One region of the Micromonospora sp. NPDC005291 genome, then DNA from elsewhere that is predicted to be linked to it. Evidence: predicted binding sites of a transcription regulator. Region 1 holds the regulator's gene; each other region holds the start of a gene.
What was found. The regulator HrcA, encoded in region 1, represses chaperone genes, less so after heat shock. The targets are predictions, from matches to a motif close to GGTTNGCACNCTCNNNNNGAGNGTGCNAACC.
Positions count from the first base shown of each region.

Region 2: a site for HrcA is predicted at 1,756-1,786, ahead of groL (chaperonin GroEL). Genes of this name have one in related genera too.
Region 3: a site for HrcA is predicted at 3,692-3,722, ahead of groES (co-chaperone GroES). Genes of this name have one in related genera too.

Region 1 is NZ_JBEXGR010000027.1:61,892-71,545, forward strand. Features, by position in the region: gene ABZT18_RS27880 (phytanoyl-CoA dioxygenase family protein) at 1-172, opposite strand, end outside; gene ABZT18_RS27885 (hypothetical protein) at 394-1,248, opposite strand; gene ABZT18_RS27890 (enoyl-CoA hydratase-related protein) at 1,428-2,237, opposite strand; gene hemW (radical SAM family heme chaperone HemW) at 2,257-3,480, shown strand; gene ABZT18_RS27900 (DUF4870 domain-containing protein) at 3,536-4,162, opposite strand; gene hrcA (heat-inducible transcriptional repressor HrcA) at 4,388-5,410, shown strand; gene dnaJ (molecular chaperone DnaJ) at 5,484-6,629, shown strand; gene ABZT18_RS27915 (16S rRNA (uracil(1498)-N(3))-methyltransferase) at 6,631-7,365, shown strand; gene ppk2 (polyphosphate kinase 2) at 7,595-8,506, opposite strand; gene ABZT18_RS27925 (SDR family oxidoreductase) at 8,579-9,340, opposite strand; gene ABZT18_RS27930 (histidine triad nucleotide-binding protein) at 9,485-9,654, shown strand, end outside.
Region 2 is NZ_JBEXGR010000007.1:115,968-125,621, forward strand. Features, by position in the region: gene ABZT18_RS12820 (GNAT family N-acetyltransferase) at 1-21, opposite strand, end outside; gene ABZT18_RS12825 (cold-shock protein) at 234-437, shown strand; gene ABZT18_RS12830 (hypothetical protein) at 533-1,708, shown strand; gene groL (chaperonin GroEL) at 1,980-3,602, shown strand; gene ABZT18_RS12840 (hypothetical protein) at 3,659-3,907, opposite strand; gene ABZT18_RS12845 (GNAT family N-acetyltransferase) at 3,994-4,932, opposite strand; gene ABZT18_RS12850 (S8 family serine peptidase) at 5,002-7,536, opposite strand; gene ABZT18_RS12855 (glycerol-3-phosphate dehydrogenase/oxidase) at 7,616-9,433, shown strand; gene ABZT18_RS12860 (hypothetical protein) at 9,521-9,654, shown strand, end outside.
Region 3 is NZ_JBEXGR010000003.1:354,262-363,915, reverse strand. Features, by position in the region: gene ABZT18_RS06120 (ATP-binding cassette domain-containing protein) at 1-469, opposite strand, end outside; gene ABZT18_RS06115 (substrate-binding domain-containing protein) at 583-1,671, opposite strand; gene ybaK (Cys-tRNA(Pro) deacylase) at 1,850-2,329, opposite strand; gene ABZT18_RS06105 (methyltransferase domain-containing protein) at 2,340-3,536, opposite strand; gene groES (co-chaperone GroES) at 3,855-4,169, shown strand; gene groL (chaperonin GroEL) at 4,240-5,874, shown strand; partial or broken gene ABZT18_RS06090 (molybdopterin-dependent oxidoreductase) at 6,774-7,841, shown strand; gene ABZT18_RS06085 (hypothetical protein) at 8,330-8,878, opposite strand.

The DNA of each region.
Region 1 (9,654 bases):
TGGTGCCCTTTGCCTGCTCCTCCGCGTAGACGCGGTCGACCGCCGCCTCCAGCGCCGCCCGGTGGTCCTCCGTCAGGACGTTGCGCAGCAGGAGGAAGCCCTGCTCGTGGAACTCCTTGCGGTCAATGTCGCTGATCGGCTCGTAACCGGTCCGGTCGCCGTAATCGAACACCGCGTCGTACCCCTCCCCATGAGGTGAAACCTTTTCTGGCACAGGCCGCCGATCGTAACGCGATGGCCTTGGCATCGGGGAGGGCGTGTCGAGCGAGTGGGGCCGAGTGGGACCCCGCGCAGCGGGGGAACTACGGTGAGTGAGACTTCCGTGATCAATAGAGGTCTTTACGGAAGATTGTCCGATTGTGCGGTGACTGCCGGTTAAGAGATCCGGGTCGGTCAACCCTCGTTGAACACCTCGGCCACCACCTGACCGGCGGAGCTCTGCTGGCCGGTGACCCGACCCCAGGTGCCGTCCCTCGCGGTCCACTCCAGGTCGCCGAAGCTGACGCGCTTCACCCCGTGGTCCTGGGCGTGTGAAACCAGCCAGTGCGCGTACCGCCAGCCGTCGCGCTGGTCGCCCGGAGTCACCGCCAGCCCGGTCGGGTCGGTGGGGTCGGTCCCCTTCAGGCCCCAGTCCAGCACCAGGTTGCGGGTCAGCTGCGCGGCCGCCGCCGCACCGTGCATCGCCGGGGTACGCCCCACCGTGCACGCGACCGCGCCGGTGGCGTCACCCATCAGGGCCCTGCTGAGCACCTCGGAGTCGTCGGCCCACTTCTGGTACGCCTCAGGGAAGGCCGAGCGCTGCACCCGCTGTGCGGCGTCGGTGACCCGCATCTTCTCCCAGCCGCGCACCTTCTTGAGCGCCGCGTAGAACCGATTGGCCGCGTAGCGCGGGTCACGGATCTGGGCCGGGGTGCCCCAACCCTGGCTCGGTCGCTGCTGGAACAGGCCGACCGAGTCACGGTCGCCGTCGGCGAGGTTGCGCAGCCCGGACTCCTGGTAGGCGGTGGCCAGCGCGACCACCACGGCCCGCTCGGGCATTCCACGCCGTGCCCCGATCGCCGCGATGGTCGCCGCGTTGGCCATCTGGTCGGCGTCCAGCGCGACCCGGCCGTCGGCCTGCACGGTGCACTTCCGTGCTGCCAGCGGCAACTGGAGGCGGTCACCGACCTGCCGTACGACGAGCCAGATCGCGATCACGGCGACGAGGATGAGCACCACTCCACCCGCCACGGCTGCCCGAGTTCGCACTCACACCCCCAGATCGACAGTCAGACAAGCGTACGTCCCCACCCGACCCCTCCGGGCCGTCCGAGCGGTTCGGGGCCGGGTTGGCCGGCTCCGAGCGGTTCGGGGTCGGCTCCGCTGTCGCGTACCGGTTGGCGACGTTCCCGTTCCGGCCGCGATCTCACCCTGGTGGAGGCCCCGGCCTAGCCGGAATGATCGCCGGAACCTCCGTCACGAGCGGGCACCCATTGAGCCAGTCGCTTCTCGCGGAAGGCCATGACGCCCTCACGCCCCTCGTCAGAGAGGAAATAGCCGGTCGACAGAGCGGCCAGCCGGGCCAGCTCGCCCCGTAGCTCGGCGGTGCCCGGCCGGCGCAGCAACTCCTTCGCGCCGGCCAGCGCGCCGGGCCCGCCCCGTACCAGCGAGTCGCAGTAGCGCTGCACCGCCGCGTCCAGCTCGTCCGCCGGCACGGCGGCGGTGACCAGGCCGATCTCGGCGGCCCGCCGCCCGTCGAACGTGTCCCCGGTCAGGTACAGCTCGGCGGCGGCGCGCGGGTTCAGCCGGGGCAGCACGGTCGCCGAGATCACCGCCGGGATCACCCCGATCCGCACCTCGGTGAAGGCGAACGTCGCCTCATCGGCGCAGACCGCCAGGTCGGCGGCGGCGATCAGGCCCAACCCACCGGCCCGCGCCGGCCCCGCCACCCGGGCCAGCACCGGCTTCGGGCACTCCCAGAGCACGGCGAGCACGTCGCTCAGCATTCCGGCCGGCACCGTCCCGCTGGCGTACGCCATGGCGGTCTCTTTCAGGTCCGCACCCGAGCAGAAGACCGGGCCGGTGTGGTCGAGCACGATCACTCGGACCGCCTCGTCGGCGACCGCGTCGCCCAGCCCGGCCAGCAGCTGGGTCATGAGGGCGGTGGAGAGCGCGTTGCGGTTGTGTGGGCTGTCCAGGGTGAGGGTGGTCACCCCGCGGGCCGTGGCGACGCGCACGAGGACGTCGGGAGAGGTCATGCCGGGCACACTAGTGGCCATGCCCGGCGTCCTTCCAGAAGGTGAGACCGTCCCCGTCGACGGATCGCTGCCCGCCACCGCCACCGCGGCGGTCGGCGCGCGCGGCTTCGGCGTGTACGTGCACGTGCCGTTCTGCGCGAGCCGCTGCGGCTACTGCGACTTCAACACCTACACGGCGGCCGAGCTGGGCGGTGGCGCCAGCCGCGAGGGGTACGCCGACACCGTGCTGGCCGAGCTGGCACTCGCCGCCCGGGTGCTCGGCGACAGCCCACCGCCCCGGGTCGACACGGTCTTCGTCGGCGGTGGCACGCCCACCCTGCTCCCCGCCGACGACCTGGCCCGCATCCTCGACGGCATCGACCGCACCTGGGGGCTGGCCGCCGACGCCGAGGTGACCACCGAGGCCAACCCGGAATCGGTCACCCCGGAATCGTTGAAGCTGCTGCGAGCCGCCGGCTACACCCGGATCTCGCTGGGCATGCAGTCCGCCTCCCCGGGGGTGCTGGCGATCCTGGACCGCAAACACAGCGCCGGCCGTGCCACCGCCGCCGCCCTGGAGGCGCGCGACGCCGGGTTCGAGCACGTCAACCTGGACCTGATCTACGGGACACCGGGGGAGCGGGCCGAGGACTTCGCCGCCTCGCTGGACCAGGTCGTGGCCGCCGGGGTGGACCACGTCAGCGCGTACGCCCTGATCGTCGAGGACGGCACCCGGCTCGCCGCCCGGATGCGGCGCGGCGAGCTGGCGTACCCCAGTGACGACGTCGCCGCGGACCGCTACCTGGCCGCGGAGGCCGCCCTCGACGCGGCCGGCCTGTCCTGGTACGAGGTCTCCAACTGGGCCCGCACCGACGAGGCCCGGTGCCGGCACAACCTGCTCTACTGGACCGGCGCGGACTGGTGGGGGCTGGGGCCGGGGGCACACAGCCACGTCGGCGGGGTGCGCTGGTGGAACGTCAAGCACCCCTCGGCGTACGCCCAGCGGCTCGCCGCGGGAGCGTCACCCGGCCTGGCCCGGGAGGTGCTCACCGTCGACGAGGCGCACATGGAGGACGTGATGCTCCGGCTGCGGCTCGCCAGCGGCCTGCCGCTGGCGGTGCTCGACGCCCCTGGCCGGGCGGGCGCCGAACGGGCGCTGGCCGACGGCCTGCTGGCCGCACCGGAGTACGCGGCCGGCCGGGCGGTGCTCACCCTGCGCGGCCGGCTGCTCGCCGACGCGGTCGTGCGCGACCTGCTGCCCTGAGCGGGCGCGCCGGTAGCGGTACTGCGGGCCGGCCGGGGGAGCGGCCGGCCCGGGGTCACTTGATGAAGCTGGCCGACATCGGGTACCGGTAGGGGGTGCCCTCGTTGGCCTTCATGCCGGCGATGATCCCGAACAGGATCTGGATCACGACGACGGCGATGCTGGGCAGGAAGAGCAGGCACCAGCTCACGAAGAGCAGCACGAACGCGATGATCGACCAGAGGATCTGGAAGTTCAGGGCGGCCAGGGCGTGCGCCCGGACGGTCGGCGACTGGTTGCCGCGGGCCAGGAAGGCGATGAGCGGGGCGACGAAACCCAGCGGACCAAAGCTGATCAGCGCGCCGGCGGCGCCGCCGAAGTGCGCGACCAGGGCCCAGGTCTTGTCCTCATTGTTGGCGTAGCCGCCGCCGGGGCCGCCGTAGGCACCACCGGGCGGATAACCCCCGGGCGGGGGAAAGCCGCCGGGCGGAGGGTAGCCACCCGCCGGAGGGTAGCCACCTGACGGCGGTTGGTCACCGGTGGGCGGCGGATAGCCACCGGCCGGGGGATAGCCGCCCGGGCCGGGTGCCCCGGACAGTGGTGCGGTGGGCGGCTCGGCCGACGGGAACGAGCCCGGGGAGGTCGGCTCCGGCGGGTAGTTGCCGGGGTCACCCGCTCCGGGAGGGCGCGGAGGTTCAGTCATGGGTGTCACGGTAGGGGCCTGTGGCAACGCCGCACCAGAGCGACACCGCCCGGCAGTGTGGGCCGATCGGCCCAGCGGGGTGGCGGGGGCCGCACCGATGGACCGTCGTTGATCATCGCGCTGGCGGGTACGCCGACGTAGACTGGCACTCGCTACAGTCGAGTGCCAGGACGGCCCGGCCGGGCCACGGTGCCGGCGGCCGACGTGTGACAGGAGGTGCGGAGGATGGGTCTCGACGACCGGAAACTGGCCGTGCTCCGCGCGATCGTCGAGGACTACGTCTCCACCCAGGAGCCGGTCGGCAGCAAGGCGTTGGTCGAGCGGCACCAGCTCGGGGTCTCCCCGGCCACGGTCCGCAACGACATGGCCGTGCTGGAGGAGGAGGGCTACATCCGGCAGCCGCACACCAGTGCCGGCCGGGTGCCCACCGATCGTGGCTACCGGCTATTCGTCGACCGGCTGTCCAGGGTCAAGCCGCTCAGCCCGGCCGAGCGCCGCGCCATCGAGCGCTTCCTGGTCGGCGCGGTCGACCTCGACGACGTGGTGCACCGCACGGTGCGGCTGCTCGCTCAGCTGACCCGGCAGGTGGCTGTCGTGCAGTACCCGAGCCTGGCCCGCTCCTCGGTGCGTCACCTGGAGCTGGTGCCGATCTCCACCACCCGGTTGATGCTCGTCATGATCGCTGACACTGGGCGTGTGGAGCAGCGGCTGGTGGAGCTGCCCGGCCCGGTGCCCGCCGAGAACGTCACCGATCTGCGTCGGCTGGTCAACGAAAAGCTCACCGGCGCCCGGCTGTCCGATACGCCGCCGCTGGTGCAGACGCTGGTCGAGGAGGCGCCTACCGAGCTGCGTCCGACGATGACCACCCTCGCCACGGTGTTGCTGGAGACGCTGGTCGAGCGGCACGAGGAACGGATCGCGCTGGCCGGCACCGCCAACCTCACCCGGGGCGGCCTGCTCGACTTCCAGGGCTCCCTGCGGCCGATCCTCGAAGCACTGGAGGAGGAGGTCGTGCTCCTCAAGCTCATCGGCGAGACCGAGCCGAGCACGACCCGGGTGCTGATCGGCGACGAGAACGAGTTCGACAACCTGCGCGCCGCCTCGGTGGTCAGCACCGGGTACGGCCCGGGCGCCACCATCGTGGGCGGCCTGGGGGTGCTGGGGCCCACCCGGATGGACTACCCCGGCAACATCGCCACGGTGCGCGCCGTGGCACGCTACGTGGGCGAGTTGCTGGCCCAGAACTGACAGTCAGGGCCGACGGCCGGCTGCTGCCGCCGGATCGGCGCAACGCGAGACGAACATGAGGACACGGAACGCAGTGGCCAGGGACTACTACGGCATTCTCGGTGTGAGCCGGGAAGCCTCCGATGACGAGATCAAGCGCGCCTACCGCAAGCTGGCGCGCCAGTTCCACCCGGACGTCAATCCGGACCCGGAGGCTCAGGAGAAGTTCAAGGACATCAACGCCGCGTACGAGGTCCTCTCGGACGACCGGAAGCGGCAGATCGTCGACCTGGGTGGTGACCCGCTCGCCCCCGGCGGCGGCGGTGCCGGAGGCCCGGGTGGCCCCGGCGGAGCCGGCCCGTTCGTCGGTTTCCAGGACATCATGGACGCGTTCTTCGGCGGCGCGGCGGGTGGCGCCCGTGGCCCCCGTCCGCGTACCCGGCCGGGCGCCGACGCGATCCTGCGGCTCGAGCTCGACCTGCACGAGACGGCGTTCGGCGTCGAGGCGCCGATCACCGTCGACACCGCGGTCCTCTGCACCACCTGCTCCGGCGCCGGCACCGCCGCCGGCACGCACCTGGCGACCTGCGAGGCGTGCGCCGGGCGTGGCGAGGTGCAGTCCGTGCAGCGCACCTTCCTCGGCCAGGTGGTCTCCGCCCGGCCGTGCACCGTGTGCCAGGGCTACGGCACGACCATCCCGCACCCCTGCCCCACCTGCGCCGGCGACGGCCGGGTGCGCACCCGCCGCTCGCTGACCGTCAAGATCCCGGCCGGCGTCGAGGACGGCATGCGGATCCGGCTCGCCCAGCAGGGCGAGGTGGGCCCGGGTGGCGGCACCGCCGGTGATCTCTACGTGGAGATCCACGAGCGGCCGCACGACGTGTACTCCCGCAAGGGCGACGACCTGCACTGCCGTGTCACCGTGCCGATGACCGCGGCGGCGCTCGGCACCCGGCTGACCATCAAGACCCTGGACAGCGAGGAGACCGTCGACGTCAAGGCCGGCACCCAGCCGGCCAGCACCCTGCGGCTGCGCGCCCGGGGTGTGCCGCACCTGCGCGGCACCGGCCGGGGCGACCTCTACGTGCACCTGGACGTCCGGACGCCGACCAAGCTCGACCCGGACCAGGAGAAGATGCTGCGCGACTTCGCCAAGACCCGCGGTGAGGAGGTCGCCGAGCTGTCCAAACAGGGCGGCTTCTTCTCCCGGATGCGCGACGCGTTCAACGGGCACGCCTGAGGTGTCCGCGCCGCTGTTCCTGGTCGATGCGCTGCCCACCGGCGACGCGCTGACCCTGGACGGCCCGGAGGGGCACCACGCGGCGACCGTGCAGCGGCTGCGGGTCGGCGAGGAGTTGCTGCTCGCCGACGGCCGGGGTGGCACGGCCGCCGCCGTGGTCACCGCCGTCGGCAGGGGCAGCCTGGACCTCACCGTCACCTCCCGGGGGTACGCGGACGCGCCCGTACCCCGGCTGGTGACCGTGCAGGGCATCGCCAAGGGCGACCGGGGTGAACTGGCCGTGCAGGCGATGACCGAGGTCGGAGTCGACGAGATCGTGCCCTGGGCGGCCGCCCGCTCGGTGACCCAGTGGCGCGGCGACCGGGGCGTACGCGCCCGGGAAAAGTGGGTGGCCACCGCTCGGGAGGCCGCCAAGCAGGCCCGCCGCCCCTGGTTGCCGGTGGTGGCCGGTGCGCCGGACGAGTCCACCGCGACGGTGGCCCGCCGGATCGCTGGTGCCGCCGCCGGGTTCGTGCTGCACGAGGAGGCCGACGAGCGGCTGACCACGGCCGAGCTGCCGGCCGTCGGTGAGATCGTCCTGGTGGTCGGCCCGGAGGGTGGCATCGCCCCGGCCGAGTTGACCGCCTTCCGGGAGGCCGGCGGGCGACCGGTCCGGCTCGGCCCGGCCGTTCTGCGCACCTCCACCGCCGGCGTGGCGGCGCTCGCGGTGCTCTCCACGCGACTGCGCCGCTGGTAACCCCCGCCCCCTACGCCCGCGCCCCCTACGCCCGCGCCCCCTACGCCCGCGCCCCCGGTGCCCTGGGCGCCGTCGATCTAGGGCAAATTGTTGCTGGGGGAGATCGACTAGCAGCGATATGCCCTAGATCGACGCAGCGCAGCGCAGCGCAGCGCGCGGCGGGGCGGCGCGGGGCGGCGCGGGGCAGCGCGGGCGTAGGGGGCGCGGGGCGGGGCGGGCGGCGGGGCTGTTAGGGGCGGGGGAAGACGGGGACCATGTCCTCTTCCGGGCCCAGGTCCAGGCCCGCTGGGCCGATGATCAGCGGATCGGGCGTGCCGACCACCGCGAGGTCCTTGCCGGCGTAGTCGAAGCGGTGCAGCACGTGTCGCATCGCCTCGATCCGGGCCCGCTTCTTGTCGTTGCTCTTCACCACCGTCCACGGCGCGTCGGCCGTGTCGGTCCAGAAGAACATCGCCTCCTTGGCCTCGGTGTACTCGTCCCACCGGTCGAGCGAGGCGATGTCCATCGGGGACAGCTTCCACTGCCTGACCGGGTCGACCTGGCGGATCGCGAACCGGGTGCGCTGCTCGTTCTGTGAGACGGAGAACCAGAACTTGACCAGCCGGATGCCCGAGCGCACCAGCATCCGTTCCAGCTCCGGGGCCTGACGCAGGAACTCCAGGTATTCCTTACGGCTGCAGAAGCCCATTACCCGCTCCACACCGGCCCGGTTGTACCACGAGCGGTCGAACAGCACGATCTCACCGGCCGCCGGCAGGTGCGCCATCCACCGCTGGAAGTACCACTGGCCGGCTTCCCGCTCGTCCGGCTTGGCGAGCGCCACCACCGAGGCGCCGCGCGGGTTGAGGTGCTCCATGAAGCGTTTGATGGTGCCGCCCTTGCCGGCCGCGTCCCGGCCCTCGAAGACGATCACCAATCGCTCGCCGGACTCCTTGATCCAGTCCTGGAGCTTGAGGAGCTCGATCTGGAGCATCCGTTTGTCGCGGTCGTACTCGTCACGGTCCATCCGCTCGTCGTACGGGTAATCGTCGCGCCAGGTGTCGACGGGTGTGCCGTCGGGACGTAACAGGACGGGGTCGTCGTCGTGGTCGTCGGCCACCTGGTAGTCAGCGGTGAGGTCGAGCAGCGCGGGGTCGGCCATGTTGGTGGGACTTACCCGCCCGGGTACCGCCAGCCACCTCCCTGGCCGGGTGAATTAGTGGCCTTGCCGACGTCAGCTGCGCAGGTAGGAGGCGCCGTTGAGGTCGACGATGGTGCCGGAGGCCCACTCGGCCTCCGGTGACGCCAGCCAGTGCACGGCGGCGGCGATCTCCTCCGGCCGGGCCACCCGGTCGAACGGGCTCTGCGCCCGGATGGCCGCGCCCTGCTCGCCGCGCAGGTGCTCGGTCGTCATGTCGGTCGCCACGTAACCCGGTGCGACGGTGGCGACCGTGATCCCGTACGGCGCGAGCGCCACGGCGAGGGACTGGCCCAGCGCGTTCAGCCCCGCCTTGCTGGCACCGTACGCAGGCTGGTCCGGCTCGCCGCGGAACGCGCCACGGGACGAGACGTTGACGATGCGCCCACCGCGGTCCCGCATGTGCTGGGCAGCGCACCAGGTGACGTTGCCGGCCCCGGTCAGGTTGGTCTCCAGCACCTGCCGCCAGCGCTTCTGCCACTGTTCATAGGACGCGCCGAAGATCGGGTGCGGGTCGTCCCGGTCGCCGTACGTCCCGGCGTTGTTGACCAGCACGTCCAGCCCGCCGAGCAGTTCGGCGGCCTCGTCGACCATGGCCCGGACCGCGTCCGGATCAGTGAGGTCGGCGCGGACCACCACGTGCCCGGCGCCGGGCAGTTGCGCGCGCAGCCCCTCGGCCGCGTCGGCGGAGTCGCGGTGGTGGATCGCCACCCGGTCGCCGCTGGCCGCGAACGCTGTCGCCACGGCGCGGCCGATCCCGCGCGAGGCCCCGGTCACGAGTACTGCCCGATCCGTCATGGCGGCCATCCTGCCCCAGCCGACACCGTTGTCAGGAAGGGCCCTTCCCTCTACCGCAGGCGTTGACAAGGGACCCCTGTGAACAGGCCGGCGGCGCGTGCTGGGCCGGAGCGCCCCCGACCCGTTAGTCCTTACACTGCCCCGATGGGATCCGACTGCCTGTTCTGCCGCATCGTCGCCGGGGAGATCCCGGCCACCGTGGTCCGGGAGACCGCCACCACGCTCGCCTTCCGTGACATCAGCCCGAAGGCGCCGGTGCACGTCCTGGTCATTCCGAAGGAGCACTACGTCGACGTGGCCACCCTCGCCCAGGG
Region 2 (9,654 bases), on a different contig from region 1:
GGTTGAGCCGGTAGCGGTCATGTGCGCATGCCTACCACAGGGGCTGGACGCCGTTTCCGAGCTGTGCCCGATCTCCGCCGCCTCGCGGCACCGCCTCCTTCCCTTCCTCGTGTAGCGTGCGATTTCGGTCACCTCTTTCAGCGGCCGTCATCGATCGCTGAGGCGGGTCCGAGGGCGCCCGGCCGCGCCGTGCGCCGGGCAGGCAACGCCGCGCAGAGTGAGGGAAGTGCACCGTGGCACAGGGCAGCGTGAAGTGGTTCAACGCCGAAAAGGGCTACGGCTTCATCGCCGTCGACGGCGGTCAGGACGTGTTCGTTCACTTCTCCGCGATCGAGATGGACGGCTACAAGGCGCTGGACGACGGCCAGCGGGTGGAGTTCGAGATCGCCCAGGGCCAGAAGGGCCCGCAGGCGGAGCACGTACGCGTCATCGCCTGAGTTCCTTCCCCGATCGGCCCCGCGCGTCGGGGCTGCGGCGCGGGCGCGCACCCGGGAAGATCGTGAACCGTTCCAGCCAATGCTGAGGAGCGTTCATGACCGACCAGCCACCCCCGCCCACCCCACCCCCCGGGCCGGGGGAGCCGGGCCCGTTCGACCCGGCCTCGCCCGCCGGCAGTTCTGGCGCGGCACCGGGCATGCCGCCCGCCTCTGAGCCGCAGCCCGGCCCGACCCAGGGGTGGGGTCAAGCCGGCCCCGGCGGTCCGCCGCCCGGCTGGGATCCCGCGCAGGGAGGTTGGGGTCCGCCGCCCCCTGGCTGGGTGTTCCCGCCCACCGGCGGCTACCCGCCCGGGGTGGGTCCCTACGGCGGGCAGCCGTGGTATCCGGGGCCGCCGGCCGGTTGGTACCCGCCGGGTCATGGCCTCGACCCCAACGATGCCCTGGTCACTCCGCCCGGTGCCGGTATCTACGGCTGGCTCAACCGGTTCAACGGGGCGCTGCGTCGAGGTTGGCGGCAGTTGGTGCCGATCCTGCTGCTCACCCAGGTGCTGCCGGCGGCGGTCCTCTCGATCATCTCGCTGGGCGTGGACCCGTCGGCCGGCTGGGAGACGCAGGCCGAGTTGGACCCGGCGGGCGGGCTGCCGGACAACTTCGCCGCCGACCTGGCAACGCTTCTCGTGGCGCTGATCGGCGGCAGCCTGCTCATTGGGCTGGTGCAGGCGGTGGGATGGGCCGCCGGTAGTTGGCTGATCACCCAGCAGGCGGCCGGCAGGCCGGCCAGCATCGACGCGGCGCTGCGGTACGGCGTGCGTCGGGCGCTCGGCCTGTGGGGTTGGACCCTGCTGATCAGCGTGCTCGTCGGTATAGGTGTCTGTTTCTGCGTACTGCCGGGCATCTACCTGGCGTTCGCGCTGAGCATGGCCGGCCCGGTCTACCTCTTCGAACGGCAGAACCCGATCGGCCGGTCGTTCCGGATGTTCCACGACCGGCTCGGGCTGTTGCTCGGCCGGGTGGCGCTGGTGGGCGGGGTGGTGATCGTCGGCAGCCTGATTCCCGGTTTCCTGGAGTCGGTGGGCACCGTCGCGTTCGGTCCGGACCCGTTGGCGTCGCCGGGCGCCGCGGTCGGTGCGGTGGCCGTGATCGGGGTCACCGCGGTGCTGGCCCTGCCGGCCCACCTCGTCCAGTTGGTCGGCCTGCTGATCACGTACACCGAGCAGCGGGCCCATGAGGGGCCGGTGAACGCTGCCGCACTGGCCGCGGAACTCGGCTGAGCGGCCCCATCGTGCTTGCACTCGGCAGGGGAGAGTGCTAAACAAGTCATTGGCACTCGCATACCGTGAGTGCCAACGGTCGGGACGGTGGGGCCAGGTTGTGCCGGTGTGGAGACACCGGGGCAGCACATGGCCGGTCGTCGCGGGCTATCCGGCCCGGCCGAAGGACGTCGTCGTCGCCAGGTGGCGACGTCCCAAGGTGCGCACACCAGGCGGCCCATCCGGGGCAACATCTCGGGTGGCCCGTGAGTGTCCAGGAGGACAACACCGTATGGCCAAGATGATCGCTTTCGACGAAGAGGCTCGCCGCGGCCTCGAGCGGGGCATGAACCAGCTCGCCGACGCCGTAAAGGTGACCCTCGGCCCGAAGGGCCGCAACGTCGTGCTCGAGAAGAAGTGGGGTGCCCCCACCATCACCAACGATGGTGTGAGCATCGCCAAGGAGATCGAGCTCGAGGACCCGTACGAGAAGATCGGCGCTGAGCTGGTCAAGGAGGTCGCCAAGAAGACCGACGACGTTGCCGGTGACGGCACGACGACGGCGACCGTCCTGGCCCAGGCCCTGGTTCGCGAGGGCCTGCGTAACGTGGCCGCTGGCGCCAACCCGATGGCCCTGAAGCGGGGCATCGAGGCTGCCGTGGCGAGCGTCTCGGAGGAGCTGTCCAAGCTCGCCAAGGACGTCGAGACCAAGGAGCAGATCGCCTCCACCGCCTCCATCTCCGCTGGCGACAGCACCGTCGGCGAGATCATCGCCGAGGCGATGGACAAGGTCGGCAAGGAAGGCGTCATCACCGTCGAGGAGAGCAACACCTTCGGGCTGGAGCTGGAGCTCACCGAGGGTATGCGCTTCGACAAGGGCTACATCTCGGCCTACTTCATGACCGACCCGGAGCGTATGGAGGCCGTCTTCGACGACCCGTACATCCTGATCGCCAACAGCAAGATCTCGTCGGTGAAGGACCTGCTCCCGATCCTGGAGAAGGTCATGCAGTCGGGCAAGCCGCTGCTGATCATCGCCGAGGACCTGGAGGGCGAGGCTCTCGCCACCCTGGTGGTCAACAAGGTCCGTGGCACCTTCAAGTCGGTCGCCGTCAAGGCGCCGGGCTTCGGTGACCGCCGCAAGGCCATGCTGACCGACATCGCCATCCTCGCCGGTGGCCAGGTCATCAGCGAGGAGGTCGGCCTCAAGCTCGACGCCGCCAGCCTCGACATGCTGGGCCGCGCCCGCAAGGTCGTGGTGACCAAGGACGAGACCACCATCGTCGACGGTGCCGGTGACGCCGAGCAGATCCAGGGCCGGGTCAACCAGATCCGGGCCGAGATCGACAAGAGCGACTCCGACTACGACCGGGAGAAGCTGCAGGAGCGGCTGGCCAAGCTGGCCGGCGGCGTTGCGGTCATCAAGGTCGGCGCGGCCACCGAGGTCGAGCTCAAGGAGCGCAAGCACCGCATCGAGGACGCCGTTCGCAACGCGAAGGCGGCCGTCGAAGAGGGCATCGTCCCGGGTGGTGGCGTCGCGCTGGTGCAGGCCGGCAAGACCGCCTTCGACAAGCTCGACCTGGTCGGCGACGAGGCGACCGGTGCGAACATCGTCAAGGTCGCGCTGGACGCCCCGCTGCGGCAGATCGCCGTCAACGCCGGCCTTGAGGGCGGCGTCGTGGTGGAGAAGGTCCGTAACCTCGAAGCGGGTCACGGCCTCAACGCCGCCAACGGCGAGTACGTTGACCTGCTGGCCGCGGGCATCATCGACCCGGCCAAGGTGACGCGCTCGGCGCTGCAGAACGCCGCTTCCATCGCGGCGCTCTTCCTCACCACCGAAGCCGTTGTCGCGGACAAGCCGGAGAAGAACCCGGCTGCCCCGGCTGGCCCGGGTGGCGGGGACATGGACTTCTGAGTCCAGATCCGACACAGAACGGGGCGGGCCGCTGACGCGGTCCGCCCCGTTCGTCGTCAGGTCGGTAGTGGGCGCTGGTTGCGCCGCTTCTGCGCCCGGTCGTACGGCGGAAGCAGTTGGATCGGCGCGTCCACCATCTCCTGCGGCTCCTCGACCATCGCCGACTCGCCGTCGGTGGTCATCTCGGCCAGTTGCTCGGCGTCGCCGTAGTCGAGCCGGTCGAATGGCAGTTGGCCGGGGAGTTCGCCGACCGGTTTCCAGGTGATCGGCGGGCCGTCCTCGGTCTTGTCGTCATCCGTGGTCATGGCTGCCTCCTCTACCGAAACGGTAGGGGGCGTCGATGGCCGATGCGGGTGAATGGCGCTATCAGGGCCTATATCCTATTCGCCCCTTATTCTGCATGGACTGCCCGCCGGTACAGGAAGAAGACCCGCTCGATCCGGGCACCCGCGCTGCCCGAGTAGAACGGCACCGGCCCCACCCAGCCGATCTGCGCCCGGTCCAGCCCTGCCGCCTGCTGGTCTTGTAGGCAGCGCCGCAGCAGCACCCCACCAATGCCCGACCCCTCGGCAGCCGGCGCGGTGCCCATCGGCCCGAACCAACTCGGCCGGGATGACCCGTACGCGGCGAAGCCCAGCACCTCGCCACCCCGCTCCGCCAGGTGACAACCGGCGCCGGCACGACCCACCGACCCGGCCAACTCGCCGTCCCACGTGCCACCGAAGGTGGACCGGGCGAACGCGGCCAGCGCCGGCAGGTCCGCCGGCTCCGCACGGCGTACGGTGACGCCCTGATCGGCCAGCCGCCGTTCCGCCGCCTCGGTGGGCCGCAGCGCCGGCGACCCGTCGTACGACAGGTCGGCCGTCATGTTCCAGGCGGTCCGGTCCTGCTGGTAGCCCAGCGCGAGGGCAGCGCACACCGCTGCCGTGTAGCGGACGTCGATGCCCGGCCACGCGTAGTACGGCGGGTTGCCGGCCAACAGCACCTCGGTCACCCCGCGCTCGGCGAGCACCCGCTCGGCCCGCTGAAGGAGCGCCCGGCCGACGCCCCGGCGGCGCTGATCCGGGAGCACCGCGACCAGGTCCACGTGCCCGACGCCCGCCTCGGTCGACGACACCGAGCAGAGGAGTACCCCGACCAGATCCACACCCCGGTACGCGCCCAGCCCTACCACCAGCCGGTCGGCGGCGGCGGCCCGGGGCCAGAGCACGTCCACGATCGGAGCCGCCTCGGCTGCGTCCTCGGGCAGGTCGAGAGCCTGCTCGCAGAGCCGCACCACGGTGGGGACCAGGTCGGAGGTCAGCTCGGTGACGGTGATCTCGGCGTCCATGGTGGCCGACCCTAGATCAGCGCCTGCCGGTCGGCGCTCCCGCCCAACGTTTCCAGGTGGAAATCCTTCCTAGCGCTGGGCGGCTTGGACGGCGGCGAAGGCGTCGACCTCGCCGGCGCCGGTGATGTTCGACGGATTGCCACAGTCGTCGGCCGGGTTGCCGGAGCGGTAGGTCGGTGTCGCCGCCGTGGCGGTGTCCCGCAGGATCTGCCGGGTCCGGGTCACGTCGCCGACCAGCGCCGGGTTCGCCGACCACATCAGCGCGACCACCCCGGCCACCTGCGGGGTCGCCATCGAGGTGCCGTCCAGCGCGGCGTACGTGCCGCCCGGCATGGCAGACACCACACCCACACCCGGTGCCAGTACGTCCGGCTTACCCGTGCCGCCCGGAACCGGTCCGCGCGAGGAGAACTCGGCGACCCGGCGCTGCGCGTCCACCGCGCCCACGGTCAGCACGTCCGCGTACGGCGCGGGCGGGTCGTCGATCGACGCGCACCACGGGCCTGTGTTGCCGGCGGCGGCGACCACGAAGATTCCGGCGGCGTCCAGTGCGGCCGTGGCCGGTCGCAGTGCCTGCGGGTCACAACCTTCGATGGGCGGGCAGCCCCACGAGTTGGTCAGCACCTGTGGGGCCCGCTCCGGACGGCCGTCGGTGAACGGGTCGCCGCCGGCCGGGAAGGGCGCCAGCATGAACTGGAGACAATCCAGGTAGTACGCGGGACTGCCCAGGTTGCGGTCCAGGTTGACGCAGCCCACCCACTGCGCGTCCGGTGCGACCCCGATGCCGCCCCGACCGACCGCGCTGCCCACCGTGTGGGTGCCATGCCCGCCCTGGTCGGTCGGGCTCCGGGTGCCGTCCCACGGGTCGTACCAGGAGTCGTCCCCGCCACGGAACCCGGCTCGCAGCGCCGGATGGGTGCCGTCCACCCCGGAATCCGAGCTGCCCACCACGATGCCCGTGCCGGTCACCCCGAGCTGGGACCACACCCGGTCGGCGCCGATCTGGCGGATGTTCCACTCCGGGCCGGTGGGCGCGGGCGCGGTGCCCCGGCTCTCCCCGGCCGGGGCGGGTAGTGGCCGCAGGCGCTGGCTCACCAGCACCCGGGCCACCTCGGGTCGGCGGGCGAGCCAGGCCCGTACCGCCGGGCCGCCGTCCACCTCGACCGCGTTCACCAGATAGAACGGCACCGGGTCGAGCCGCAGCCGGGTCAGCCCCCGGAGCAGGTCGGCCTGGCTCTGCTCGGCGGTCGTCACCAGCCGCCGGTAGACCTCCCCCGCGCGAGCGTCCCGCCCGGCCCGACCCGGTGCGCCCGCCGGTAGACCGGTCAGGTCGGCCTGTGCGCGCAGCACCACGAGCAGCCGCTCGCCGTACAGGCCGGGCTGGCCGGGGCCGAGGTCGACCACGCCGAACGCCGCCAGCAGCACCACGGCTGCCACCGCTGCGGCCCGACGGCTCGGGGTGCGTGCCGCCGGCCGGGCGAGCAGCACTCCGTACCCGATGGCGACCAGGACGGCGACGGCGAGCCCGGCACCGGCGGCGGCTGCCACCCAGAACGGCACGTCCCGGGTGCCGACCAGCAGCAGGCTGATCTCTTCGGGGTCGGTGAAGGCCAACGGGCCGAGTGCGGCCAGGCCCACGAGCCAGCCCGTCGCCGCTCGACCAGCGCGTGTGGCGTCGGCCGGGTCGGCGCCGGGCCGCCACGTCGCGGCCCACAGCGCGGCCAGCGCGAAACCCACTGGCGGCAGGGTCAGGAGCGCGGGCAACTGCGCGCCGGACTGACCGGTGCCGGCCGCGAGCAGCAGCAGCGCCAGCCCGGAGACCAGGCCTCCGACCAGCACCAGCCGAGCAGGCCGAGGCGGCCTGCCGACCGTGAACCGGGACCAGAAGGTGGCGTTCAGCAGCGTCGCGGCCAGCACCCCGAGCGCGGCGGCCGCCAGGAGTGCGAGCGCGGTCTCCAGGAGCCCGCCGAGCGCACCCAGCCAGGCCCACGGCAGGAGCAGCGCCAACCCGGCGGCGACCGCGAGCAGCGGCACCGGGCCGGGCCGACGCAACCCCCGCTGGCTTCCAACCGGCTCCGGGCTTCCGGCGGCCTCGGGCCGCGCGGCGTCGCCGTTCCCGGTGGGTGCCGCGCCGACGACAAAGCCGGCCGCTCCGGGGTACGCCCATCGGCGCGTCGACCACCGCACGGCGAGCGCGGTGAGCACCGCCGCGCCGGCCAGCCCGGCGAGGTACACCTCGTGGTGCGCCGGCGGCACCACCCGCAGCAGCGTGAGCACCCCGAGTGCCAGCGCACCGACGAGCCAGACCCGCCCGCTGGCCCGGACCGTGGCCGACCGGGGCAGTACGGCCAGCAGCAGGGCGGGTGTGCCCACCAACACGACGGTGGCCAGGGCCAGCGCCGGCCAGAGCCAGCCGACGCGGTCCCGTCCGAAGCCCAGCAGCACCTGGTCGGTGACCCAGCCACCGGCCTGGGTGGCCACGGTGACCGCAACCGTCCAGCCGCCGACCAGCACGGCAGCGACCACCGGCCACGGGCTGGCCCGGCCCGGCGGCAGCGGGTGGGGCGGCGTTTGACCAACGGGTGACGGAGGCCCGACCTGCATGACTCGCACAGTACGGGGCGGGCGGCGAATGTCGACACGTTGGCGCGACGGTTACGGTGGACGGGTGCGTGACCCCAATATCTCCCGATCCGTCGCCGGTCAGCTCTCGCCCGTCCGCCGTGCGTCCGACCTGCGCCGACTGCGCGCCGAGCGCTTCGACGTGCTCGTCATCGGTGGTGGAGTGACCGGTGCCGGAGCCGCCCTGGACGCGGCATCCCGGGGCCTGAAGGTGGCCCTGGTCGAGGCGCGCGACCTCGCCGCGGGCACCTCCAGCCGATCCAGCAAGCTCATCCACGGTGGGCTGCGCTACCTGGAACAGTTGGAGTTCCACCTGGTCCACGAAGCGCTGACCGAGCGGGGTCTGCTGGCGACCAGGCTCGCGCCGCACCTGGTACGGCCGGTGCCGTTCCTGGTGCCGCTGCCGGCTGGGCGGGGCCTGCGGGACGTGCCCGCCCGGATCTTCCGCCGCTCGTACTACGGCGCCGGTGTGGCCGCCTACGACGCCTTCGCCGGTCTCTTCGGTGGCGGCCGGGGCATGCCGCTGCACCGGCACCTCACCCGGGAGGGGGCGCGGCGGATCTTCCCGAGCCTGCGGGCCGACGCGCTGGCCGGGGCGATCCGCTACTACGACGGGCAGGTCGACGACGCTCGGCTGGTGGTCACCCTGGCCCGCACCGCGGCCAGCCTCGGCGCCACGGTGGTGAGCAGCGCCCGCGCCGTCGGGCTGATCCGGCAGGCGCGGGAGGTGACCGGCGTACGGGTTCGCGACCTGGAGGCGCCGGCCGGCTCACCGGACGCGGAGTTCGAGGTGCAGGCCCGCACCGTCATCGCCGCCACCGGGGTGTGGAGCGACGACATGTCCCGGATGCTCAACGACGTGGGCCTGCGCCCCGGCGTCCGGGTGCGCGCCTCGAAGGGGGTGCACCTCGTGGTGCCCCGCTCGGCGATCACCGGCGAGACGGGGCTCATCCTGCGTACGGCGCGTTCGGTGCTCTTCGTCATCCCGTGGGGCGGGCACTGGATCATCGGCACGACGGACACCGACTGGCGGCTGGACAGGTCCCACCCGGCGGCCTCGGCCCGCGACATCGACTACCTGTTGCAGCAGGTCAACACCGTGCTGGACCGGCCGTTGACCACCGCCGACATCGAGGGCGTGTACGCGGGGCTGCGGCCGTTGCTGGCCGGCGAGGCCGACTCCACCTCGAAGCTCTCCCGTGAGCACGCCGTGTTCGAGCCGATGCTTGGGCTGTTGCTGGTTGCCGGAGGCAAGTACACGACGTACCGGGTGATGGCTTCCGACGTGGTCGACCGCGCGGCCCGCCGGCTCGGCGGCGCCCGCTCGTCGCGTACCGCCGACCTGCCGCTGCTCGGTGCCGACGGGTTCCCGGCGATGTGGCGGGACCGGGCCGACCTGGCCCGCCGGCATGGCGTGCCGGTGGGCGTGGTGGAGCACCTGCTGGAGCGGTACGGCACCCTCACCCTGGACCTGCTGGGGCTGATCAATGCCGATCCGTTGCTCGGCTCCCCGTTGGCCGGTGCCCCGGAGTATTTGGCGGCGGAGGTCGCCTACGCGACGCGGGCCGAGGGTGCGCTGCACCTGGAGGACGTGCTGACCCGCCGGACCCGGATCTCGTTCGAGACCAGCCATCGAGGGCTGGAGTCGGCGGAGCACACCGCCGAGCTGATGGGCGCGGTGCTCGGTTGGGACGCGGCCACCCGGGCGCGCGAGGTCGAGCACTACCGCGTCCGGGTGGAGGCGGAGCGGCAGTCCCAGCTGATGCCGGACGACGCCGCGGCGGACGCGGCCCGGCTCGGCGCTCCGGATGTCCGGGGTTACGCGGCCGATCGGGGTGGCGACGACGATCAGGCTGAGCTGCGTCCGTCCACTCGGTGACGAATTGTAACGTTACCGAGGGGTAACTATCGATACCAACCCGGATGGTGGTTTCGGTGTTACCTACGGTGGGGTAGGTTTCCGCGCGTGCTTTCCCGCCCGCGTCCTCGTCTGCTCGCACCTCTTCTTGCCGCCGCGCTCGTCGGTGTCCTGACCGGGTGTTCGCTGCTCGACCGGGACGCGGCGGGCACGCCGGCGGCGCAACCGTCCGCTGGCGCGGC
Region 3 (9,654 bases), on a different contig from region 1:
TGGCGATGGCCACGGTCTGACGCTGGCCGCCGGAGAGGCTGGACACGTGCTGGCGAAGTGAGGTGACGGTGCGGATGGAGAGCCCCGCCAGGGTCTCGGCAGCGAGCTGTTCCATGGTCGGCTCGTCCAGGACGATGCCGCTGCGCCTCTCCCGGCCGAGGAACATGTTCTGCACGATGTCCAGGTTGTCGCAGAGCGCGAGATCCTGATAGACGACCTCGATGCCGAGCGAGGCGGCGTCGCGAGGGCTGCCGATGTGCACCGGTTCACCGTTGAACAGGAACTCTCCGGCGTCTGTGGGGTGGATGCCGCTGATGCACTTCACCAGGGTCGACTTGCCGGCGCCGTTGTCGCCGACCAGTGCGGTCACTTCGCCCGGGTGGACGGTCAGGGCGACGTCGCGGAGCACCTGGACGGGACCGAAGCTCTTGTCGATCCCGCGGAGTTCCAGCAGGGGGGTCGCGGACACGGGGGTCTCCTTCTTAAGGGAGGGTCGGGGCCCGTCCGGCGGCGCCGCCCGGCACGGGAGGGTGCTCCCGTGCCGGGCGGCGATGGTCGTTCCGGCGGGTACTGCGGCGTCGGTCAGCTGATGCCGGCGTCGGCGCAGAGCTTGGCGTACGCCCCGGCGCAGACCTCTTCCTTGGTCACGTAGCCGTCGGCGATGACGTCCTTGACGTTCTCCTTGTAGATGGCCTTCGGAGTGAGCAGCACCGAGGGGACGTCACGGTCGCCGTCCTTCACCGACTGGCCGGTGTCCTTCTTCTCGCCCTTGGCGAGCGCGATGGCCAGGTCGGAAGCGGCCTTGGCCTCTTCCCGAACCGCCTTGTAGACGGTCATGCACTGGTCGCCGGCGAGGATGTTCTGCAGACCCTCGGTGCTGGCGTCCTGCCCGGTCACCGGAACCTTGCCGTTGAGCTTGTTCTTCTTCAGCACCGAGATGGCGGCGTTGCCGAGACCGTCGTTGGCGGCCAGCACACCGTCGATCTTGCCGTTGGCCTTGGTGAGCTGCTGCTCGAAGATCGTCGTGGCCTGCGCGTTGTCCCACGCCGGCACCGCGTCGTCGGGGCCCTTGACGTACTCCTTGGAGTCGAACTTCGGCTTGAGCACCGAGTCGTAACCGGCCTTGAACAGGGTGGCGTTGTTGTCGGTGGGGGAGCCGTTCAGGTACGCGACTACCGGGTTCTTGGCACCCTGGTCGGTCAGGCACTTCGCCAGACCCTCGCCCTGGAGCTTGCCGACGGTCTCGTTGTCGAAGCTGACGTAGTACTGGGCGGAGCCGCCGAGGGTGAGCCGGTCGTAGTCGATGGTGGCGACGCCCTGCGACTTGGCCTTGTCGAGCACGGCCTTGCCGGTGCCGGAGTCCAGGTTGACGATCATCAGGGCGGTGACGCCGCTGGTGATCATCTGGTCGGCGATGGTCTGGAAGGCGGTCTTGTCGTTCTGGGCGTTCTGAATGTCGTACTGAACGCCGGCGGCCTTGAACGCCTCTTCCAGGAACCGACGGTCCGCGGTCTCCCAGCGGGCGGAGGACTTGCTGTCCGGGAGGATCACGCCGATCTTGGGGGTCTTGGCGGAGTCGGCCGTGCCGGAGTCGGAGTCGCTGCCACAGGCGGTCAAGCCGCCGGTCGTGAGCAGGCCCACGGCGGCGATGGTGAGGATCCCCTTACGCATGTGCAGGGTCCTTTCGGGGGTGGGGGAGGTGTTGTTTTGTTGTGTCCGGCAACGTATTGCGCACCGTCGCGAGTCCACAAGGCTGCGCAGGTGTCAAGTTCGTTGGGAGCGATAACAATTCAGCAACGCGACTGTTACTCCCCGGCTACCCAGGAGGAGTCGACCGTAATGAAAGCCCTCAGCGGGTCTGCAACGGCGCGGTGCGGGCGTCGGTCAGCGCCACCAGATCCGCCGCGGCCAGTTCGAGTTGCAGGCCGCGCCGACCGGCCGAGACGTAGATCGTCGGGAGGGTCAACGCGGAGTCGTCCAGCACGGTGGGCAGCCGCCGACGCTGCCCGAGCGGGCTGATCCCACCGCGTACGTAGCCGGTGGCGCGCTCGGCGACCGCACGGTCGGCCAGCACCGCCCGCTTGCCACCGACCGCAGCCGCGAGTGCCTTGAGATCCAGCTCGCCGGTGACCGGGACGACCGCCACGGTGAGCGCGCCGTCGACCTCGGTCACCAGCGACTTGAACACGCGCTCCGGTGCCACGCCGAGCGCGACCGCCACCAACGCGCCGTAGTTCGGGGCGTCCGGCGCCACCCGGTACGGATGGGTGCGATGCGCGACTCCGCGCTTGACCACCAGTGCCGTTGCCGGAGTGCCCTGTCCTGCCACGCCACCGACGCTAGTCGACCGGCCGGCCGACGAGCACCGTCGGTGCGCCGCCAACCCGGGTGAGCACCAGGCTCGCCGCCGCGTCGCCGGCCAACCGCAGATCCCGCCGAAGCTGCTCCGGGGTGAGCGCGGAACCGCGCTTGAGGATCTCCACCCGGCCCACCCGACGGTCCCGCAGCAGCGCCCGCAGGCGCTTGAGCGAGAACGGCAGCACGTCGGTGATCTCCAGGCAGCGCGCGTACGGGGTGCGGGTCGGGTGGTCGGCGTAGAGGTAGGCGATGGTCGGGTCGCCGAGGGTGGCGTCCAGTTCGTCGGCCAGTTCGGCGACGAGGTGCGCGCGGACCACCGCCGGGTCCGGGTCGTACAGGTAGCGGCGCGGCGGCCCGACCGGCGCCTCGTTGGCACCCGAGCCGGTGAGCTGCTGGCAGTGGGCCTCGACGCCCTCCTGGCGGTAGAGCGTGGCGCGGCGGGGCACCTCCGCCAGCTCGCCGCACCAGAGCGCGGCCTCGACCAGGTCGCCGTCCACGCCAACCCACTCCGCCTCCGCGCCGGCCGGGATGAGCGCGTGGTCCAGGCCTGGTGCCACCTTCACCACGGTGCGCGGCACCCGCTCGGCCAGCCCGGTGACGAAATCCCACGGTGGCGAGTAGGCACGGGGGTCGAAGATCCGTCGCCCGGTGCCGGTCGTGCGTCGGGCCGGGTCGCAGAAGACCCCGTCGACCCGGGACACGTCGAACCCGGTGGCATCTCCGCACTCGACCGTGAACAGCTCGGCCAGCCCGGCCGCCGCGGCGTTGGCGGCGGCCATCGCGGCGGTCACCGGGTCGGCCTCCACCCCGTACACCCGGATGCCGGCGCGGGCGGCGGCCAGCGCGTCGGCGCCGAGGCCACAGCCGAGGTCGGCCAGGGTGCGCACGCCGGCCGCGTACAGCCGGGCGGCCCGACGGTCGGCGACCACCCGACGGGTGGCCTGCTCCAGGCCTGGGCGGGTGAGGAACATCCCCGCGGCGGTCGGGCCGAACTTGCCGACCGCCCGGCGGCGCAGCTCGGCCTGGGTGAGTGCCGCCGCGGCCAGCGTCGGCGGCACCCCGGCCGCGCGCAGCGCCGACGCCGCGGCCAACGGATCACCGCCGGCCAGCCCGGCCGCCGCTGTGAGCGCGGCCGACCCCTCGGGGGTACGCAGCGCCGCCAGCTGATCGAGATCCACCCGGCCATTGTCCCGGCCCGGCCGGGCTGCCCCGACGGTGGTGTCAGTCGGTGGGCGTGGCGGCTGTTGCGGTGACGACTGGCGGAACTGTGGCGACACGGAGGACGGCGCGCTGGCACTCTCCTTGACGGAGTGCTAGCCACGGAATAACCTGCGATTAGCACTCTCACCCTGAGGGTGCCAGCTTCCGGGTCTCGCGACCCGGGTGCGCACGCCAGGCGGACCGGCACCCGCGACGACGGTCCCGCCCGGTGGCATGAGGCAATTGACGCTGGTCGGCCCCGCCGGCCAGCAACGAAACCAGTACCCCAGGAGGGTATGCCCGTGACTACGGCGACCAAGGTAGCGATCAAGCCGCTCGAGGACCGGATTCTGGTCCAGGCGAACGAGGCTGAGACCACCACGGCGTCGGGCATCGTGATCCCCGACACCGCCAAGGAGAAGCCGCAGGAGGGCACTGTCCTCGCTGTCGGCCCGGGGCGCGTTGACGACTCCGGCAACCGGATCCCGGTTGACGTGACCGTCGGCGACACCGTCCTTTACTCGAAGTACGGCGGCACCGAGGTCAAGTACGCGGGCGAGGAGTACCTGGTGCTCTCCGCCCGCGACGTCCTCGCGGTCATCGAGAAGTAAGCAACCGATCAGTGTCACTGCCCCGGTCCGGCTCGCCGGGCCGGGGCAATGGCGCTTCGAAGGGACATACATGGCGAAGATCCTGAGCTTCTCGGACGACGCCCGGCACCTGCTGGAGCACGGTGTCAACGCCCTCGCGGATGTGGTCAAGGTCACCCTCGGCCCGCGCGGGCGCAACGTCGTTCTGGACAAGAAATTCGGTGCGCCCACGATCACCAACGATGGTGTGACCATCGCCAAGGAGATCGAGCTCACCAACCCGTACGAGAACCTTGGCGCGCAGCTGGTCAAGGAGGTGGCGACCAAGACCAACGACGTCGCCGGCGACGGGACCACCACCGCGACCGTGCTGGCCCAGGCGATGGTTCGTGAGGGTCTGCGCAACGTCACCGCCGGCACCAACCCGGCCGGCATCAAGCGGGGCATCGACGCGGCGGCCGTCAAGGTCTCCGAGGCGCTGCTCGGCCGTGCCGCAGAGGTCACCACCAAGGAGTCGATCGCGAACGTGGCGACGATCTCCGCGCAGGACGCCACGATCGGTGATCTGATCGCCGAGGCGATGGAGCGGGTCGGCCGCGACGGTGTCATCACCGTCGAGGAGGGCACCATGCTCACCACCGAGCTGGAGGTGACCGAGGGTCTCCAGTTCGACAAGGGCTTCATCTCGCCGAACTTCGTCACCGACCTGGAGGGTCAGGAGTCCGTCCTTGAGGACGCGTACATCCTGGTCACCACCCAGAAGATCTCGGCGATCGAGGAGCTGCTGCCGCTGCTCGAGAAGGTCCTGCAGAACAGCAAGCCCCTGCTGATCATCGCCGAGGACGTGGACGGCCAGGCGCTCTCCACCCTGGTGGTCAACTCGCTGCGCAAGACCCTCAAGGTCTGCGCGGTCAAGGCTCCGGGCTTCGGTGACCGGCGCAAGGCGATGCTCCAGGACATTGCGATCTCCACGGGCGCCGAGCTGGTCGCCCCGGAGCTGGGCTACAAGATCGACCAGGTCGGCCTGGAGGTGCTCGGCACCGCCCGGCGCGTCGTGGTCGACAAGGAGAACACCACGATCGTCGACGGCGGCGGCCAGAAGTCCGACGTCGCCGACCGGGTGTCCCAGATCCGCAAGGAGATCGAGGCCTCCGACTCCGACTGGGACCGGGAGAAGCTGGCCGAGCGGCTGGCGAAGCTCTCCGGTGGCATCGCCGTGATCAAGGCGGGTGCGGCGACCGAGGTCGAGATGAAGGAGCGCAAGCACCGCATCGAGGACGCCATCGCGGCGACCAAGGCTGCGGTCGAGGAGGGCACCGTGCCCGGCGGCGGCGCCGCCCTGGTGCAGATCCGCTCGGTCCTCGACGACGACCTGGGCTTCACCGGTGACGAGAAGGTCGGCGTCTCGGTCGTGCGCAAGTCGCTCGTCGAGCCGCTGCGCTGGATCGCTCAGAACGCCGGTCACGACGGCTACGTCGTGACCCAGAAGGTCGCCGACATGCAGTGGGGCAACGGCCTCGACGCCGCCACCGGCGAGTACGTCGACCTGGTCAAGGCCGGCATCATCGACCCGGTGAAGGTGACCCGCAACGCGGTCACCAACGCCGCCTCGATCGCCGGTCTGCTGCTCACCACGGAGAGCCTCGTGGTGGAGAAGCCGGAGAAGGCCGAGCCGGCCGCCGCAGGCGGGCACGGCCACGGCCACCAGCACGGCCCGGGCTTCTGACCCGGTAGCGACACCCGTCCCGGGGCGCACCGCCGTATGGCGGTGTGCCCCGGCTCGTCTTGCGGGTCATCACCGGGCGCTGACGCTGACGCTGACGCTGACGTCGGCGTCGGCGTCGGCGTTGGCGACTGGGCGCGATGATCGCGCACACTGGGCCGATGAGCACCACGTCACGGCGGTACGCCGCGCTGGCCGGAGTGACCGCCGCCGCCGTCGCGATCGGGATCGCCGAACCGGTGGCAGTGCTGACCGGCCCCCGGTCGGCGCCCCTGGTCGCGGTCGGCGGGGTTGTCGTCGACGCCGTCCCCGAATCGCTGAAGCAGTTCGCCATCGACCTCTTCGGCACCGCCGACAAGATCGCGCTGCTGGTCGGCACGGCCCTGCTGCTCGGAGGGTTCGCCGCGCTGCTCGGTGTGCTGGCGGTCCGCCGGCTGGCACTCGGCCTGGCCGGCATCGCCGCGTTCGGCGCCGTCGGCGTGGCCGCCGCGCTGACCCGTTCCGGTGCGGACGTCGCCGACGCACTGCCGTCGCTGGTCGGCGCCGGTCTCGGCGCCCTGGTGCTCTGGTTGTTCATCGCCGGTCCGTTCGAGCTGGACCCCTGGTCCTGGTCCCCACCAACGCCTCCCGCAGCGCCGGTGTCGTCGTCCGGTTCACCGGCTGGTTCGTCGCCTGGTTCGTCGCCTGGTTCGTCGCCTGGTTCGTCGGCCGGGTCGTCGCCCGGTTCGTCGGCTGGTTCGTCGGTTGGCCCGTTGCCCGGTTCGTCGGCTGGTTCGTCGGCTGGTTCGTCGGCCCGGGAGGAGCTGCCAGTGCCGGTGACTCCCGCCGCGCCGGTGCCGGTGAGCCCGGCCGAGCCGCCGTCGGCGGCGGCTGAGCCGAGGGCGCCGGCGCCGGAGGTCGACCCGGAGTCGCGGCGGCGGTTCCTCACCGGCAGCGGGGTGCTGCTCGGCACGGCCGTGGTGGCCGGCCTCGGCGGGCGCTGGCTGGCCGGTCGGCGCGGAGTGTCCGCCGCCCGGGACGCGATCCGGCTGCCCGCGCCGGTCGCCCCCGCACCGGCTCTGCCGGCGGGCGCGGACCTCTCGCTGACACAGCTCGCGCCCTACGTCACCCCGAACTTCGGTTTCTACCGGATCGACACCGCACTGGTGGTGCCGCAGGTGGACCCGGACACCTGGCGGCTGCGGATCCACGGGCGGGTCGGCACCGAGCGCACCTACACCTACGCCGACCTGCTGGCCCGGCCGCTGGTCGAGCGGTACGTCACGCTGGCCTGCGTCTCCAACGAGGTGGGCGGGGACCTGATCGGCAACGCCCGCTGGCTCGGCGTACCCCTGCGAGAGTTACTCGACGAGGTCGAGCCGGACGAGGACGCCGACCAGGTCGTCGGCCGGTCGGTCGACGGCTGGACCTGCGGCACCCCCACCGCCGCACTGCGCGACGGGCGGGACGCGTTGTTGGCGGTCGGCATGAACGGCGAGCCGCTGCCGGTCGAGCACGGCTTCCCGGTCCGGATGGTGGTGCCCGGCCTCTACGGCTACGTGTCGGCCTGCAAGTGGGTGACCGAGCTGGAGCTGACCCGGTTCGCCGACTTCGACGCGTACTGGGTGCCGCGCGGCTGGTCCGTCGAAGGGCCGATCAAGACCCAGTCGCGGATCGACACGCCCCGGGGACGCAATCGGCTGACCACCGGTCCGGTGACCGTCGCGGGCGTGGCCTGGGCGCAGCACCGGGGCATCCGCCAGGTCGAGGTCCGCGTCGACGGCGGCGAGTGGCAGCAGGCGGAGCTGGCCCCGACCGTGTCGGTGGACACCTGGGTGCAGTGGTCCTGGCGCTGGGACGCCACGCCCGGCGAGCACCGGCTCCAGGTCCGGGCGACCGACGCGACCGGCGAAACCCAGACCGAGCGTAAGCAGGACGTCGTCCCGGACGGTGCCACCGGCTGGCACACGGTCACTGTCACCGTCCGCTGACGCTCGCATGCGACGGACGGTCGCCCGCCGCCCGCCCGCCGCTGGGCCGTTCAACTGATCAGCGGTCCCTCCGTGGAGATCGGACAGTTTCCGTCAGCAGCTAACGGAGATGTCCAAGGTCTGCGGCTAGGCGCCAGTTGGGGCAAGGTCATCCGCCTCCCGCACCAGCCGGCGCGTCGCTCGCAGCGCGTTCGCGCACCCGCCAGTGCGTCGTTCGCAGCGCGTCCCGGCACCGGGCCAGCGCGTCGCTTCCAGCGTGTTCGCGCGCCCCGGACAACGGCCGGCGCCCCGGGACAGTGCGTCGCGCTCGCAGCGCGTTCGCACCCCGGCCAGCGCGTCGCTTACAGCGCGTCCCCCTACCGGACCGTGCGTCGCGCGCACCACCAACCTGAGCGGGGTGTGCAGGGCGTGGAAACGCCGCTGGCCGGCATCCCCCGGGTTGGGGATGCCGGCCAGCGGTCCAGGTCATGCGGTGGCGTGTGTGGGGGTCAGCTGTTCCAGTGCTGGGCGACCAGGTCGGTGGCCTGCTGCTCCCACTGCGCGTACGCGTCCGGGTACGCCGAGACCTGCACCGTCTGCGCGGCGTCGGTCAGGGGCATGTCCTGCCACCCGTCGACCTGCTTCAGGCCCTTCAGGAATGCGGCCGTCGAGTAGGCCGGGTCGGTGATCTGCTCCGGCGTACCCCACCCGCTGGTCGGGCGCTGCTGGAACAGGCCCAACGAGTCGTGGTCGTTGGCGTCGCCGAGGTGGCCCAGGTTCTCCAGCTTCGACTCCTGCAGGCTCGTGGCGATGGAGATGACCGCGGCCCGCTCCGGCAGACCAGCCTTCTTCGTGGCGGCGATGATGGCCTTGACGTTGGCGCTCTGCTCGTCGTTCAGGGTGATGTGGGACTGGTCGCCCTGCGGCTTCACCGTCTGCACCGCGACGGGCTTGCCGTCGACCGGGTTGGCGTGGGCGGCGATCGGACCGGCGAAGACACCACCGGCGAACGCGAGACCAGCAACAGACAGCACGCTCTTACGAATGATCGTGTTCATGAGAGTTAGCTCCTTCGGGGGTAAGGACACCCAGCCGCCAAACGGGGGGACGGCGTGCCGGGTGTGAGCACCTCGTCCGGGCGCATCACGTACAAGGGGAAAAGTTTTTGGGGTCGGCGCCTTCGGCCGGGGGCGGCGTGGGGCGCCGGGGTCGGCGGCCTACGGGCGGAGGGCTCGTGGCGCCGGGTCCAGGTGTAACGACCGGGGGGCCGGGGTCATTCCGGGGGTGGCCCATCCGTCGGCACCCTCGTGGAGGCGGTGGCCGAGCGGTCGTTCGTGGGGACTGTAACGACCGGGCGGGGCCTGGCATTCCAACCCCGAGGGGTCGGCGCTCAAACCCGAGGGGTCGGCGCTCAAACCCGAGGAGTGGGCGCTCCCACCCGGGGTCGGCGTTCCAACCCTGAGGCGCGGGGTGGCGGGCCGGTGGTCCTGCGATCGTCAGGGTATGTAACGACCCCGGGCCCGCCATGATTCCAGGCCGCGGGTGCGACCGGTCACAGCCCGGAGGCCCTGCAAACCGGGACATTCGACGCGTAATCGTGCACGCTGCCGGCGGCACGGCGTTCGCCTGACGCATGGTCAACTCCAGATCGCCGACATTGGGGCATCACCCGCCCCGGACACCGCGACATCCCCGACACCGAGTCGATCACCTCGGAAGGCCGCCTGCCGTGATCGCGTGCCGGAGGTGGCCGTCGTGACCGCATTGCCGCGGGGTGCCTGCCGCGACCGATGCGAGGGGCCGCCTGCCTGGGCCGCCTGCCTGGGGTGCCTGC